One region of the Mesobacillus sp. QJM3NY_10 genome, then DNA from elsewhere that is predicted to be linked to it. Evidence: riboswitches for the same ligand, from Rfam matches in the RefSeq annotation. Region 1 holds a riboswitch; each other region holds the start of a gene.

Region 1 (5,023 bases):
CAAGCCCGACTGATAATCGAAGGAGACCATCACTGATCCCACGTTTTTCACGTTCATCCTGCGGCATCGCTGCATGTGACATTTTTGCCGGGTAAGAGAGGATGGATTCTACAGCTCCAAGGCTGACTGCAAACACAGGGAGTTTTACTTTTTCTATAAATCTAGTTAAAACCTCGGCATTTTCAAGCTCAAAGGAAAGCACCGCCCCTGGCCCATAGGCCTGCTGAAGCTGAAGGTCTGCCTGCGGGTGATTCGCAAGACCAGGATAATAGACATTCTTAATTAAAGGCTGTTCTTTTAAAAATCCAGCGATTTTCTTTGCGCTTTCTTGAGATTGGTTCATTCTGACAGACAAGGTCTTAATCCCTCTCATGACAAGCCATGCATCCTGGACTCCCAGTACTGCTCCGAAAGAGTTCTGCAGGGAATAAAGTCTGTTTGCTAATTCTTCATCCTTAACCACCGCCAGACCTGCGACTGTATCACTGTGGCCAGACAGAAACTTTGTGGCGCTGTGAAGGACAATATCAGCTCCAAGTTCAAGCGGACGCTGCAAGTAAGGAGTCATAAAAGTGTTGTCAACAAATGTATAAGCACCATGTTTCTTTGCAATTTCACTGACAGCTTGTATATCTGTCACCTTTAACAGGGGATTAGAAGGTGTTTCTGCATATAGTAAAGTAGTATTTGGTCTAATCGCTTGTTCTACCGCGTCAAGGTCGGTCATGTCCACAAAAGTATGCTCAATTCCAAAGCGGTTCAAAACCTGTGTGACCATCCGGTAAGTGCCGCCATAAACATCCTCGGTGACAACCACGTGATTTCCCTGTGAAAGAAGCAAAAATGCAGTTGAGATCGCAGCCATTCCAGAAGAAAAAGCAAAACCTCGGGTGCCGCCCTCGAGCTCGGCGATTATTTCCTCAAGTGCCTCTCTGGTAGGATTAAGACTGCGGCTATAATCATATTTTCCGAATTTGTCTGCCGACGGCTGGTGGAATGTTGACGCGTGCTGGATTGGCACGCTGACTCCACCGGTTGCTGGATCGAATTTATGCTTATTATGAAGTAGCTGGGTTTCGAATGTGTATTCATGACTCATATAGCCTCTGCCTCCTGGCGTGCCTTTTTGAAGGCTTCTTCTAAATCCTTTTTTAAATCCTCAACATTCTCGATTCCCACAGAGAACCGCAGCAGTCGGTCACAAACGCCTTTTTGTTCGCGTATTTCAACTGGTATATCAGCATGTGTCTGTGTTGCAGGGTAAGTAATGAAACTCTCCACACCACCAAGACTTTCGGCAAAAGTGATTGTGGAAAGACTTTTTAAAAATGGATTGACCATTGCAGGGGAGTGGACCCTGAAAGAGATCATCCCACCCCTGCCAGGATACAGGACATCTCTCACTGCATCATGTCCTTGTAAATAACCCACAAGTTCCCTAGCATTTTGCTCGTGGCGTTCCATCCTTAATGCAAGAGTCTTCATTCCACGGATGAGGAGCCAGGAATCGAAAGGACTTAATACCGCACCGCCGCCATTGTGATGAAGGAATAGAGAATCACATAACTGCTGTCCCCTGGCGACGATCAGCCCTGCAAGGACATCATTGTGACCGCCAAGATATTTTGTTGCACTGTGAATCACGATATCTGCACCTAAAGTCAATGGTTTTTGCAGCAGGGGAGTGTAGAAGGTATTATCAACAATCAACAGAATACCGTTTTCTTTTGCGATTTTTGCGATTGCCTCGATATCAGCTTGCTCCATCAGTGGATTTGTCGGTGTTTCCACAAAAAGAGCCTTCGTCCTTGGAGTGATTGCCGTTTTGATTTCGTTTAGATCTGCCATGTCAGCATATGTACTATTTAATCCCCACTTTTTGAAACCCTGCTCCAGAAGCCGGTAAGTTCCTCCGTATAAATCCTTTGAAACAATCCATTCATCTCCGTGTTCGAATAATGAAAGAACCGTCCAGATTGCTGCCATACCGGAGCTGCAGGCAAAACCGCGATCACCTTCCTCGAGGTCAGCAATCGCCTTTTCAAGAATTTCGCGAGTAGGGTTGCCCGTGCGGACATAATCATAACCGCTCGATTGGCCAATCCCTTCGTGGCGATAGGCTGTTGTTAAATAGATAGGTGGATTGACCGCCCCTGTTGATGTTTCACTCCTATTGCCAAGCTGCGCTAACTTCGTATCAATTTCTGTCAATTTACTCACTCCTAATGGTTGTATTCAGACGGCAATTTTTGTTTTATGAGTAAAGACGAAATTTACGACTTTTAAAAAGACCAATTCCCGCAAAGATCCAGAAAGACAGTGCGGTAAGTCCCAAATAAAACAAAAAAGCCTTCTTAAGAAGAAGACTTTTACAGATGATAGCCATTCTTCTTATCTGCCAAGTTTTAAAAACTTGCTGGAATTAGCACCTTTTCAACAAAAAATAGTTGAAGGTTGCTGAAGCTTCACAGGGCCAGGACCCTCAGCTTCTCTGGATAAGATTTCATATTATTGAATTATTAAATTTCTCTAAATATTACAGCTGTTATGAAAGAATGTCAATCATTTTGTTAATGCGGTAAAGCAAATAGGTAAAAGATCCTTGTGGTCTAATATCTGGTAGGGCATAGAGATTCTATTCAGACAGCTTTCCAGGTTATTGGGGCAAGCTGTCAAGATTCTGCTGTTATTATGACAGCTTTTCTGGATCCGAGGCCAAAGCTGTCAAGATTCTGCTTTTATTGTGACAGCTTTTCTGAATCCGGAGCCAAAGCTGTCAAGATTCCGCCGTTATTATGACAGCTTTTCATGATCCGGAGACAAAGCTGTCAAGATTCCGCCGTTATTGGGACAGCTTTTCATAATCCGAAGCTAAAGCTGTCAGGATTCCGCTGTTATTATGACAGCTTTTCATGATCCAAAGCCACAGCTGTGAAGATTCCGCTGTTATTGTGACAACTTTTCATGATACCAAGCCAAAGCTGTCAAGATTCCGCCGTTATTGGGACAGCTTTTCATGATCCGAAGCCAAAGCTGTCAAGATTCCGCTGTTATTGTGACAGCTTTTCTGGATACGGAGCAAAAGCTGTCAAGATTCCGCCAGTATTATGACAGCTTTTCATGATACCAAGCCAAAGTTTTCAAGATTCCGCCAGTATTATGACAGCTTTTCATGATACCAAGCCAAAGCTGTCAAGATTCCGTCGTTATTATGACAGCTTTTCATAATCCGAAGCTAAAGCTGTCAGGATTCCGCCGTTATTGTGACAGCTTTTCTAAATCCGGAGCAAAAGCTGTCAAGATTCCGCTGCCTCATAATAAAAAACTGGCTCACATGAATAAATGAGCCAGTCTTGCTAAATATAAAGCTATTAATATACTCCTACTGCATCAAATGCTTTATTGACAGCATTGACTTCTGCAGAAGCTGAACCATACAGGTCTGATGCAGCTTGTACCAATCCTGCTCGTGCCTGGCTGAAGTTCGTCGAAGAAGTAAAATAGACTGTGTTTGCACGGTAGAAGATCGCGCCCATTTTATCCGTTCCTACACCTGGCACCGATACTCCATAATGTGAACCACCTTCGCTCAGAAGGTAAGCAGCTTTATTGATGATTCCGCTGTTGATATGGACTCCGCCATTATCGGAAGTGCCAGTGTAACGTACAGAGTAGTGATCCGGATCACCGTATTTAGTTGGGTCGCTCATTGAACGTAGGGCATCACCAGCTTTATTTGGTGTGTAGATGTCTTCGCCGATTTCAAAATCAGGATCATTATTATCATGGAATTCAGCAAGTGTGCCGAAGATATCGGAAATTGCTTCGTTCAACGCACCTGATTCGTACTGGTAGACAAGGTCGGAACTGAAATCAGTCACGGCGTGAGTCAGTTCATGCGCTACAACATCAAGACCACCTGATAGTGGGATGAACGTAGTTCCATCTCCATCACCGTACACCATTTGCTGACCATTCCAGAATGCATTGTTATAGCTTCTTCCGTAGTGGACAGTGGACTTCAAAGCTGCGCCTCGATCATCGTATGAATTGCGGCCAAAAGTGTTTTTATAGTAATCATAAGTGAGACCTGCATAGTAGTGGGCATCTACAGCGGCACCGTCATAAGCAGCATTCAGGTTATTATCAGCATCCACCCAGAGCGATCCAGGTGTTCTCTGACGGTTCTTTGCATCGTAGGTGAACACACCGTTTCCGCGAGTATTGTCCTGCAAATAATATGAGCCATTTGAAAGAAGAGTATTCAATGTCTTCGTGTCACCCAGCACACCGACACCAGAACCAACAGTGTCACTTCCGTTTAAAGAAGGATTGTTTTTACCAGCAGTATGAATGGCATTGTACTTATTGATAATTTCACCTGTAACAGCGTTGACAAAGTACTGGTAATTCCCTGGTTCAGGGCTCAGGAAGTTCAATGTTACATGGTAAGCGTAAACTGCCTGATCTTCGGCAGGGTAAACGACTAAATCCGCAGTTGGGCTTACTTCATAGTCAGGCTTGTAACCCAAATCCGCTTCTGCCGTGGCAATTGCATCTCTTTGTGATTTTTTATTTGTAGCTTTTACAAGTTTGTCGCCCAATCCCTTGCTGACTGTACCGCTGAAAACCTGAAGAACACCAGCTTCATCGACTCTTGCCACCTGGGTTGCTCCCCAGACAGGAACGCCATTATAGACCTGCTGCAGGCGGACAACATCTCCACCCAGCTTGTCTGCTTCCTGTGATGTAACAATGAAACTATCATTTGTGCCAAGGTTGTATTTTCCTTTCGAAGCTTTCAGGTAACCAAGGACAATGTCCTTTGCTGCCTTCTGGGAAGGATTGGTCAGCTTACCGGTAACAAATTCAGGTGCGCCATGGCTTTTTGTGTACTTTTTGGAAGGTGAATCTGCTGATGGGGCAGCAAATCCAGTCGCAGCAACCAATCCGCTTAGTGCCAAGCTTGCTGATAAACTAAGGGAAACTACTTTCTTTTTCAAATGTATTCCTCCTAAAATGA
Region 2 (5,023 bases), 1.7 Mb from region 1:
AAGCGGTTAAAACCGTTAATTTTTGGATGTGATGGAGTAAGGCGGCCTAACGCGACTTCACCTCTGCCATTCTTAGAATACTGGCAAAATCCTCCCGATTGATGGTTATCCTGTTATTTAACAGCTAATTCACCTGTATTAATCAACATTAAAACAGCTTCTACTGCTTCAAAGTGTTCAGTTCGGCCATTGCTTCCTGGACGAGTGTCACTGCCTGGCTCATTGCCGCACCGCCACCAAAAGCTGCTGTAACTCCAACAGCTTCCAGAATTTGCTCTTCCGATGCTCCCTGGTCAAGGCAGCCTTTTAAATGATATATAATGCAATATTCATCCTGTGAATACAATGAAATCCCCAAAGCAATCAGCTGCTTTTCTTTTTGCGTCAAAGTTCCTTCCTGAAAACATACTTCAGTAAACGCATTATAATGTCTGGCAAGCTCTGGCATTCTTTGCGTAAATACACCCAGGCCTTGCTTATATTCATGCAGTGCTGCTTCTGTTGAATTCCGAGGTTCATAATGATGCTCCATTGCTTCCACTCCATTCTGCTTTTTTCTCGGTTAGTATGTTAATTTTCACAGTCGGTTATGCGGCAAAAAGAAAAAGCAGGCTGCACGCCTGCTTTCATCTCATTTATTCTTTTACAGGTACAACTGCACCTTCATATTTTTCAAGGATAAAGTCCTGGATCTCTTTGGAGTGAAGCACTTCAACTAGAGCTTTGATTGCCGGTTTTTCAGCATCGCCTTCACGAACAGCAATTACGTTCACGTATGGAGAATCACTTTCCTCGATCGCGATAGAATCCTCTAATGGATTAAGTCCAGCATCAATTGCATAGTTAGAGTTGATTAAAACTGCATCGCCTTCGCCATTGTTGAAGATTTGTGGAAGCAACGCTGCTTCATATTCTGTATCAAACTTCAATTCTTTAGGGTTTTCTGCGATATCTTCAATTGTGGCCTTTACTTTTTCTACGCCTTCTTTAAGAGTAATCAAGCCTTCTTTTTCAAGCATTGTCAAGATACGGCCATGGTCTGCTACCGAGCTGCTCATGATAATGTGCGCACCTTTTGGCAGGTCATCAAGAGTAGTATGGTCTTGTGAATAGACACCAATTGGCTCGATGTGGATTCCTCCAGCATTCTCAAACTTATAGCCATGTTCAGCCATTTGTGACTCAAGGTAAGGAATATGCTGGAAGTAGTTAGCATCAAGCTCTCCTGATTCAAGTGCCTGGTTTGGAACAACATAATCGTTGAAAGTCTTGACTTCCATTTCATAGCCTTTTTCTTCAAGTAGCGCTTTTGCTTCTTCCAAAATTTCTGCATGTGGTACGTTAGAAGCACCAACGACAATTTTCTTGCTTTCTTCCTTGCCGCCTTCTCCCGATGTGTTATCCTCAGAAGTTCCGCAAGCTGCAAGTCCTGCTGTTAATACTAATGCTAATAGAGCTAATAACCATTTTTTCAATTCAAATCTCTCCTTTATCTCTTATCTAATTTTCTAGTGAAGAAATCACCAACAAACTGGATTACAAACACGATAATCAAAATAATGATGGTCGCCATCAAGGTGACATCATTCCGGCTTCTCTGGAAGCCTTCCATGTATGCCAGGTTTCCGAGACCGCCTGCCCCGATGACACCGGCCATCGCCGTGTAACTGACTAACGCGATTGCCGTCACCGTTATACCGGATACCAACGCTGGCATCGATTCCGGGAGCAGCACTTTCCAGATGATCGTCGTCGTCTTCGCACCCATAGACTTTGCTGCTTCAATGACTCCTTTATCAATCTCACGTAAGCCAATCTCAACCATCCTAGCGTAAAATGGAGCCGATCCAATAATCAGTGCAGGCAATGCCGCATTTTCCCCGATCATCGAGCCAACGATGATCTTTGTAAAAGGAATCAGAAGGACGATTAAGATTATGAATGGGATGGACCTAAAAATATTAACGACTGCACTTAATACTAAATTGACCGGCCTGTTTTCCCAAATATTGCCCTTGGATGTTAAAAAGAGCAGCAGTCCAAGAATCGCTCCAAAAATGAAGGTAGCCACAACAGAGATGGCACTCATGTATAGTGTCTCAACTGTCGCTTCCCACATTCGGTCCCAGTTGACATTCGGAAACAAATTTTCAGCCATGCGAAATCACCTCCACGCCGACCTCATGCTGGCCAATATACTCTATTGCCCGGGTCACTTCGCCCTCTTCACCATCAAGATGGATGAACAAGGTTCCATATGAACCATCTTGTGTCTGCGAAATTTTACCCTGAACAATATTGACCGTTATTGAAAACTCACGAATCAAGTTGGTGATCAGCGGCTTTTCGGTTCCTTCACCTACGAATGTCAGCTGGACAACGCGACCATGTGGATATCGCTCAAGCAAGTGATCAACTGTTTCCTTTGTTTCCTCAGGTTCTGTCACCTGCTGGACGAATCTTTTCGTAATAGGCTGCTGCGGGTTCTTGAACACTTCCAGTACTGGTCCTGTTTCAACAATCTTTCCGCCTTCCATGACAGCGACTCGGTGACAGATTTTCCTGATAACATGCATTTCGTGAGTGATCAGGACGATCGTAAGACCAAGCCTCTTATTGATATCAACAAGCAGATCAAGAATCTGGTCAGTTGTCTGCGGATCAAGCGCTGAAGTTGCTTCATCCCCAAGAAGTACTTTAGGGTTATTAGCCAGTGCCCTGGCGATTCCGACCCTCTGCTTTTGACCGCCACTCAATTGGGAGGGATAGGCATCTCCTCTGCCCTCAAGGCCTACAAGTTCGATTAATTCTTTTACCCGTTTCTCTCTTTCAGCTTTAGCTACACCGGCAATTTCAAGCGGGAAAGCGATATTTTCTGCTACTGTTCTTGACCAGAGCAGGTTGAAGTGCTGGAAAATCATGCTGATTTCCTGGCGAGCCTTCCGCAGTTCCGCTCCCTTAATCCTTGAAACTTCCCTTCCTGCTACCACGACTGAACCTGAAGTTGGGATCTCCAGACCGTTCAGCATCCGGATCAAAGTACTTTTGCCGGCGCCACTGTAGCCGATGACCCCATAGATTTCGCCTTCCTTGACTTCAAGGTTGACATCATCTACCGCTATAACATCTCCCTTGTTGGAAGGGTAAATCTTTCTGGCATTTTTTATCGTAATCAATTGACTCCCCCTCTTTACACCTACACTTATTAAAACCGTTAAATTCCCCTGAAAATTAAGAAGGTTATCAATCTAGTTTCCCATTCCCTAACCGAAAAAATTCAAACTCCAGTTAAAATGGGTATTAGACTCTATCTTAAACGGGGATGATTCTGCTCTAGTTATAAATTCTTTTCGAACAAGTTTTTGGACTATAACTTTTTAAGCATTTTTTCGAAAAGGGCAAAATAAAAGCCTTCCTGCAAGTGAGCAGAAAGGCATAGTCATAGTAGATTCCTTTCTCTCATCTGCCAAAGCGATCCGCTTTGTGTGAATTGGCACCATTTCAGCAAGCATTGCTTACTGACGGTTGCCGGGTTTCATAGGGCACTTCCCTCCACCTCTCTTGATAAGAGCACGCTATTAAATTATCTAACCGGTTTTAAGTTACGAGTGTGATTGTAGCACGGAGTAAAAAAGAGTGTCAATAAAATTATTTTCAAATACTTTATGGAAGTTTGTGGATATTAAGCTCTAGCTGGTATTCCTGGCACTCCAGTCGCCTTTTCAATTGCCTGCTCCAAATCCTCGATGATATCCTCGACATTTTCAATCCCGACGGAAAGGCGGATTAAATCTTCAGGAACTCCTGCTGCTTTAAGACCGTCTGAATCCAGCTGCTGGTGTGTTGTACTTGCAGGATGGATGATCAGGCTCTTCGCGTCACCGACATTCGCGACATGGGACCATAGTTCTAATGAGTTAATCAGCTTTGCACCGGCTTCCCTGCCACCTTCAATCCCAAAAATAACAACTGCCCCTGCTCCCTTTGGAAGATATCGATCTGCGAGTTCTTTATCAGGATGAGATTCATGGCCAGGATAGCTGACCCAGGTAACGGCAGGATGCGAATCAAGATAATCTACGATTTTGCGTGTATTGGCAACATGCTCCTTCATGCGGACATGTAATGTCTCTATTCCAAGATTGAATTGGAATGCACTCTGAGGACTGATCGCCGGTCCAAGGTCACGCAACAGCTGGACTCTTGCCTTTACGATAAATGCGGCAGCTCCGATTGCCTCACTATAGACAAGATCATGGTAACTAGAGTCCGGCTCATTGAAGCCCGGGAACTTAGGCGACTTCCAATCGAACTTTCCTCCATCCACAATGATTCCGCCCATGACTGTACCATTTCCTAATAGCCACTTGGTAGCTGAGTGGACAACGATATCGGCGCCATGTTCAATTGGCCGGCAAAGATAAGGGGTTGCAAATGTATTATCGATGATTAGCGGAAGACCTGCTTCATGGGCAACTTCCGCTACAGCTTCAATGTCCAATACTCTGAGACTTGGATTACCGATTGTTTCTGCGTAGACTGCTTTTGTTTTCGGAGTGATCGCCTTTCTAAAATTCTCAGGATCAGCTGGATCAACTAGATGAACTTTTATTCCATACTTCGGCAGTGTTACAGCAAATAAATTGTAAGTACCTCCATATAGATTAGATGCAGCAACAATTTCATCACCCGCATGCGCAATGTTCAGGATCGCCATCGTGATGGCAGACATCCCACTGGATAACGCAAGAGCACCTATACCGCCCTCAAGAAGAGCCACTTTTTCTTCCAGGGCAGTAACTGTCGGATTATGTATCCGTGAGTAAATATAGCCCGCTTCCTTAAGCGCAAATAAATCCGCTGCATGTTCTGTGTTTTCAAATTGGAACGCATTGCTCGAATAAATAGGAACTGCCCTCGCGCCTGTTACCGGATCTGGTGACTGACCACCATGTACCCCCAGCGTTTCAATTCTGTAGTTTTTTTGCTCATTAGCCATCTCCATCTCTCCAATCAAAATATT
Region 3 (5,023 bases), 1.5 Mb from region 1:
AGCATCAACACCATCATTCAGTGAATTGACGAGAACATACCAGATTGGGTAGATCGTAATGGCACATATAAAGAGCATGATGAGAATGTTAATGTTGTCAAAGATGTATTCGCTTGTTGTTCGCCGGTTCCGTTTAAAAAGTTTAAACACAACCTCACCCCCTTAGAATAAAGATGTTCCATTCAGTTTCTTGACAATCTTGTTAGCAGACAGGAGCAGGATAAAGGCAATGATTGCTTTCAATAAACCGACTGCTGTTGCATATGAGTAGCGGGCATTTTGCAGACCCATCTGATAGACATAAATATCAATTACATTACTAGCGCTTTCATTCAACGAGTTACGCAGAATCAAGATCTGGTCGAAGTTTGAATTTAAGACACCGCTTACAGCAAGGATGAAAAGAATTGTGATTGTTGGGCGAATTGACGGCAATGTGACATGCCACATCTTTTGGAAACGATTTGCTCCGTCAATCGTTGATGACTCGTATAGCTCTGGTGAAACACCAGCAATAGCTGCAAGATAAATGATTGCTGACCATCCAAGTTCTTTCCATATATCCGAGAGAATGACGATTGCCCAGAAGTTATCAGGTGAAGCAAGGAAATTCGTACGTTCACTGATCAACCCTAAACCTAGCAAAATATCGTTTAAGACACCGATATCTGCGAGCCATGTTGTCAAAATCCCTCCAAGTACAACCCATGAAATGAAGTGCGGCAAGTAAGAAATTGTTTGAACCGCTTTCTTAAGCTTCATTGATGTGAGTTCATTGAGCAAAAGAGCAAATATGATTGGAAGCGGGAACCCGATGATTAATTTAATCAAGCTGATTCCGAGAGTGTTTTTCAGGACGATCCAGAAATTCTCATCCTGCAGGAATTCCTTAAACTGCATCAATCCTACCCATGGAGCTTCTGAGATTGTCTTGATGATGCTGTATTCCTTAAAAGCAATGATCAATCCATACATCGGGATATAGTTGAAGATGAACATCCACACTACACCGAGGAGGGCCATCACCTGCAAATACTTTTGAGAAATGATTGTCTTTTTAATTTTTTTGTATTTTTCTTTTTTTGTTGGCTCTACCATTATGGTGTCACTGACTTGTTGTTCGACTGGCTGTTGAATCTTGACTTCCATTTCTTCACCACCTTAGTTGCTGTTGTCTTTCTTGTACCTTTATCATAAAAAAAAGGGCTTACATTTATAAGCCATCGAATTTTGCTTATGGTACCAATTTTTTAGTTTTAGGTTTATAGAACAAAATATTGATACCATCATGTTGTTATCGTTTTCATAGAAGTGGATAAAAGTTTGAGTTGGGAAACTGCAGGATTTACAAAAAAAACGGCCCGCAGTCCTTTTAAATGGACCACAAACCTCAAGGTTGGATTTTCGTACTCAAAAAGGATACTCTAATCGTAGGCTTTTTAAATCGATGTTATGGGAAAGGAATATATCATGATTGCGAAAACAGAAGAAGATTTTAACGGATTAAAAGAAATTGGCAGAATTGTCGGCTTGATACGGGAAGAATTAGTTGGGAAGACTGCACCAGGTATCACCACGAAGGAGCTTGATGAAATTGCGGGCAGGCTGTTTGAAGAGCACGGGGCGATTTCAGCACCGAAGGGAGAATACAATTTCCCCAGCTATACATGTATAAGTGTGAACGAAGAGGTGGCACATGGCATACCAGGCAGCCGTGTGATCAAAGAAGGCGATATTGTTAATATCGATGTTTCCGGCTCTAAGAATGGTTATTTCGCCGACACTGGTATCTCATTTGTCGTTGGCGAAGGTGACCCTATCTTAACCAAAATATGCGAAACAGCCGTCGAGGCCTTTGAAGCAGGATTGAAAAAAGCGAAACCTGGTTCGAAGAAAAGCGGACTAGGCAAGGCAGTTATGGCAACTGCGAGAAAGAATGGACTAAGGGTTATCAAAAACCTTACAGGACATGGAATCGGCCGTACAATCCATGAAGCACCCGATCATATTTATAATTACCATGAGCCATGGGATGACGAGCTTTTAAAAGAAGGAATGGTCATCGCTTTTGAACCGTTCATCTCAACTCGTGAGGAAGAAGTCTTCCAAAACGATAATGACGAATGGACATATGTAACAGAAAACAGCTTCGTCGCTCAATGTGAGCATACCATCATTCTTACTAAAAACGGGCCGCTAGTGATTACCCGATAGGCTCATTTCTCGATTGAAACCCTTGCTGCTGCAGGGGTTTCTATTTTTTGCCTGACCCCTTTCATTTCATACTATATTCCTATTTTTCGTATTACTAAAAAAAAATCCAACAAATTGATTGACACTTTTTCTATGACGCAGTAAAGTAATAAACAAGATTTACAACTCAATATTCGTTACTTCTTATCAAGAGAGGTTGAGGGACTGGCCCTATGACACCTCGGCAGCGGACTCCTTTGGAGGACTGTGCCAAATCCAGCAAGCATGAGCTTGACAGATAAGAAGAGGCCGACTTTTAATTTGATGTCCTCTTCTTTCTGAAGGGGACTTTTTGTTTTTACAAATATCTCCACCCATAATTTCATATTCGATACTTTCTTATCAAGAGAGGCGGAGGGACTGGCCCTATGAAGCCTCGGCAGCGGACTCACATTGAGGACTGTGCCAAATCCAGCAAGCATGAGCTTGGAAGATAAGAAGAGGTATTGTCCAGCAATCGTTGCGGCATGCCCTCTTCCTGTTTCCAGGAGGAGGGTTTTTTTATGATTTACAAAGGAGGAAGACAGATGATCACTTTTGAGCAAGTGGAAAAAGTTTATGAAAGTCGCGGGAATAAGGTAGCGGCACTTAATGGAATCGATCTGGAAATCAAAGAAGGAGAGATATTCGGAGTCATTGGTTTTAGCGGTGCAGGAAAAAGCTCCCTGATCCGCTGCGTAAATTTACTGGAACGGCCAACATCCGGCCGGGTGATTGTGAATGGCTGCGACATGACTTCACTTTCAGTAAAAGAAGTCAGGGAGATAAAAAAGAATATCGGCATGGTATTCCAGCATTTTAATCTTTTAAATTCGAAAACCGTTTTTGATAATGTTGCGATGCCTCTCATTCTCGCAAAACTTCCCAAAGCCAAAAAAAAAGAGCGAGTCCTTCAGCTCCTCGACTTTGTCGGCCTGGCTGATAAAGCAAACAATTATCCAGACCAGCTTTCGGGAGGCCAGAAGCAGCGAATCGGTATTGCCCGGGCGCTGGCAACCCAGCCGAAAATCCTGCTTTGCGATGAAGCAACATCTGCCCTTGACCCGCAGACAACCAGTTCAATCCTGCAGCTATTGAAAAAAATCAACAAGGAGTACAACATTACGATTTTAATCATTACCCATGAAATGTCCGTCATCAGGGAAATTTGTGACAAGGTGGCTGTCATCGAGGAAGGAAAAATCATTGAGGAAGGCACTGTCTTCGATGTATTCTCCAGCCCGAAAACAGTTACAGCAAGAAATTTCGTCAGCACGATCATGAATGACAGCATTCCTGATTCCGTGTACAGGATTATTGAAGGACATTCAGGACTTCATAAGGTATTCCGGATCAACTTTGTCGGTGAGTCAGCCGGTCAGCCGCTTTTTTCCCAGCTTTCAAAGAAATTCGATATCAACGTCAATGTTCTTTTTGGCAATATCACAGAGCTTCAGGGTATACCATTCGGAAACTTGATTGTCGAGTTCCAGGGCAGTGATAAAGAAATTTTGAGGGCTCTTAATTTTATCGATCAACAAAAAGTAAGCATTAAGGAAGTGACAGCACATGCTAGTTAATTCAGAGCAAATTATTCAGGCATTAATTGAAACACTGCAAATGGTTGCGTTCTCGCTCCTGTTTTCGGCAGTCCTCGGAGTGCCGCTGGGAATCGCGCTTGTGGTCACCAGGAAAGGCCATTTACTTGAAAATGCCCCTGTTTTCAATGTACTCAACAGCGTCATCAACGTCTTTCGCTCTGTGCCATTCATCATCCTGCTGGTCGCAATCATCCCGCTGACCCGGCTGATTGTTGGCACATCGATTGGTACAGCCGCGGCTGTCGTTCCACTAGTCTTCTATGCTGGTCCGTATATTGCCAGATTGGTAGAGAATTCTCTGCTCGAAGTGGATCCGGGCGTCATCGAGGCAGCCGAATCAATGGGTGCCACGCCCTGGCAGATTGTTTTCAAATTCATTCTTCCCGAAGCGATGAGCTCGCTGATCCTTGCTTTTACGATTGCGACCGTTGGATTGATCGGTGCATCAGCAATGGCCGGGGCAATCGGTGGCGGCGGTCTGGGCGACCTGGCAATTACATATGGTTATCAGCGTTTTGATACCCAGACAATGTTCATCACAGTTGGCATCTTGATTGTAATGGTGCAGGGGCTTCAATCCCTTGGAAATATATCAGCTAAAAAAATCAGAAGAAGATAATCAGGAGGAAATCAAAATGAAAAAACTTTTATTAGCATTGATTGTACTTAGTCTAGCAGTAATCAGCAGCGCATGCTCCAGCTCTTCATCATCCGCGAAAGGCGGAGAAACCGTCAAAGTGAAACTTGGCGTCAGCGGCACGGATCACAGGGTCTGGGATTTTGTCGCTAAAAAGGCTGAAAAAGAAGGTATTGAAGTTGAAATTGTTACTTTCTCTGATTATGTACAGCCGAACCTGGCCCTTGCAGAAGGTGAATTGGATGCAAACTCATTCCAGACCGTTTCCTATTTTGATGCTTTTATCAAGGAGCATAATCTTGACCTTGTACCAATCGCAACCACACAGATTGCACCAATGGGTATTTACTCAGATAAATACAAAGACGTGAAAGACATCCCTAAAGGAGGGAAAATAGCCCTTGCAAATGAAGCTACGAATATGGGAAGAGGCCTTCTTTTACTCCAGGAAGCTGGGTTGATCAAGCTTGAGGACGGCTTCGATGGCATTGGTTCCCTCGATAAAATCGTTGAGAATCCGAAGAATCTTGAACTTGTAACACTTGTTGCCGGC

What was found. Region 1 has a riboswitch for S-adenosylmethionine ahead of AC0VX7_RS12325 (methionine biosynthesis PLP-dependent protein). Riboswitches for the same ligand answer to the same signal wherever they lie in the genome.
Region 2: it holds a riboswitch for S-adenosylmethionine, as region 1 does, so the genes downstream of both, AC0VX7_RS20805 (methionine ABC transporter ATP-binding protein) here and AC0VX7_RS12325 (methionine biosynthesis PLP-dependent protein) in region 1, are expected to answer to the same signal.
Region 3: it holds a riboswitch for S-adenosylmethionine, as region 1 does, so the genes downstream of both, AC0VX7_RS19685 (methionine ABC transporter ATP-binding protein) here and AC0VX7_RS12325 (methionine biosynthesis PLP-dependent protein) in region 1, are expected to answer to the same signal.

The regions. Positions count from the first base shown of each region.
Region 1 covers NZ_CM149675.1:2,441,260-2,446,282, forward strand. The annotation lists gene metC (cystathionine beta-lyase) at 1-1,099, opposite strand, end outside; gene AC0VX7_RS12325 (methionine biosynthesis PLP-dependent protein) at 1,096-2,211, opposite strand; SAM riboswitch class I at 2,389-2,502, opposite strand; gene AC0VX7_RS12330 (M4 family metallopeptidase) at 3,372-5,003, opposite strand.
Region 2 covers NZ_CM149675.1:4,109,088-4,114,110, forward strand. The annotation lists gene AC0VX7_RS20790 (carboxymuconolactone decarboxylase family protein) at 161-532, opposite strand; gene AC0VX7_RS20795 (MetQ/NlpA family ABC transporter substrate-binding protein) at 636-1,475, opposite strand; gene AC0VX7_RS20800 (methionine ABC transporter permease) at 1,490-2,158, opposite strand; gene AC0VX7_RS20805 (methionine ABC transporter ATP-binding protein) at 2,151-3,176, opposite strand; SAM riboswitch class I at 3,457-3,571, opposite strand; gene AC0VX7_RS20810 (O-acetylhomoserine aminocarboxypropyltransferase/cysteine synthase family protein) at 3,683-4,999, opposite strand.
Region 3 covers NZ_CM149675.1:3,891,800-3,896,822, forward strand. The annotation lists gene AC0VX7_RS19670 (carbohydrate ABC transporter permease) at 1-78, opposite strand, end outside; gene AC0VX7_RS19675 (ABC transporter permease) at 163-1,098, opposite strand; gene map (type I methionyl aminopeptidase) at 1,471-2,214, shown strand; SAM riboswitch class I at 2,395-2,498, shown strand; SAM riboswitch class I at 2,590-2,693, shown strand; gene AC0VX7_RS19685 (methionine ABC transporter ATP-binding protein) at 2,781-3,812, shown strand; gene AC0VX7_RS19690 (methionine ABC transporter permease) at 3,802-4,452, shown strand; gene AC0VX7_RS19695 (MetQ/NlpA family ABC transporter substrate-binding protein) at 4,469-5,023, shown strand, end outside.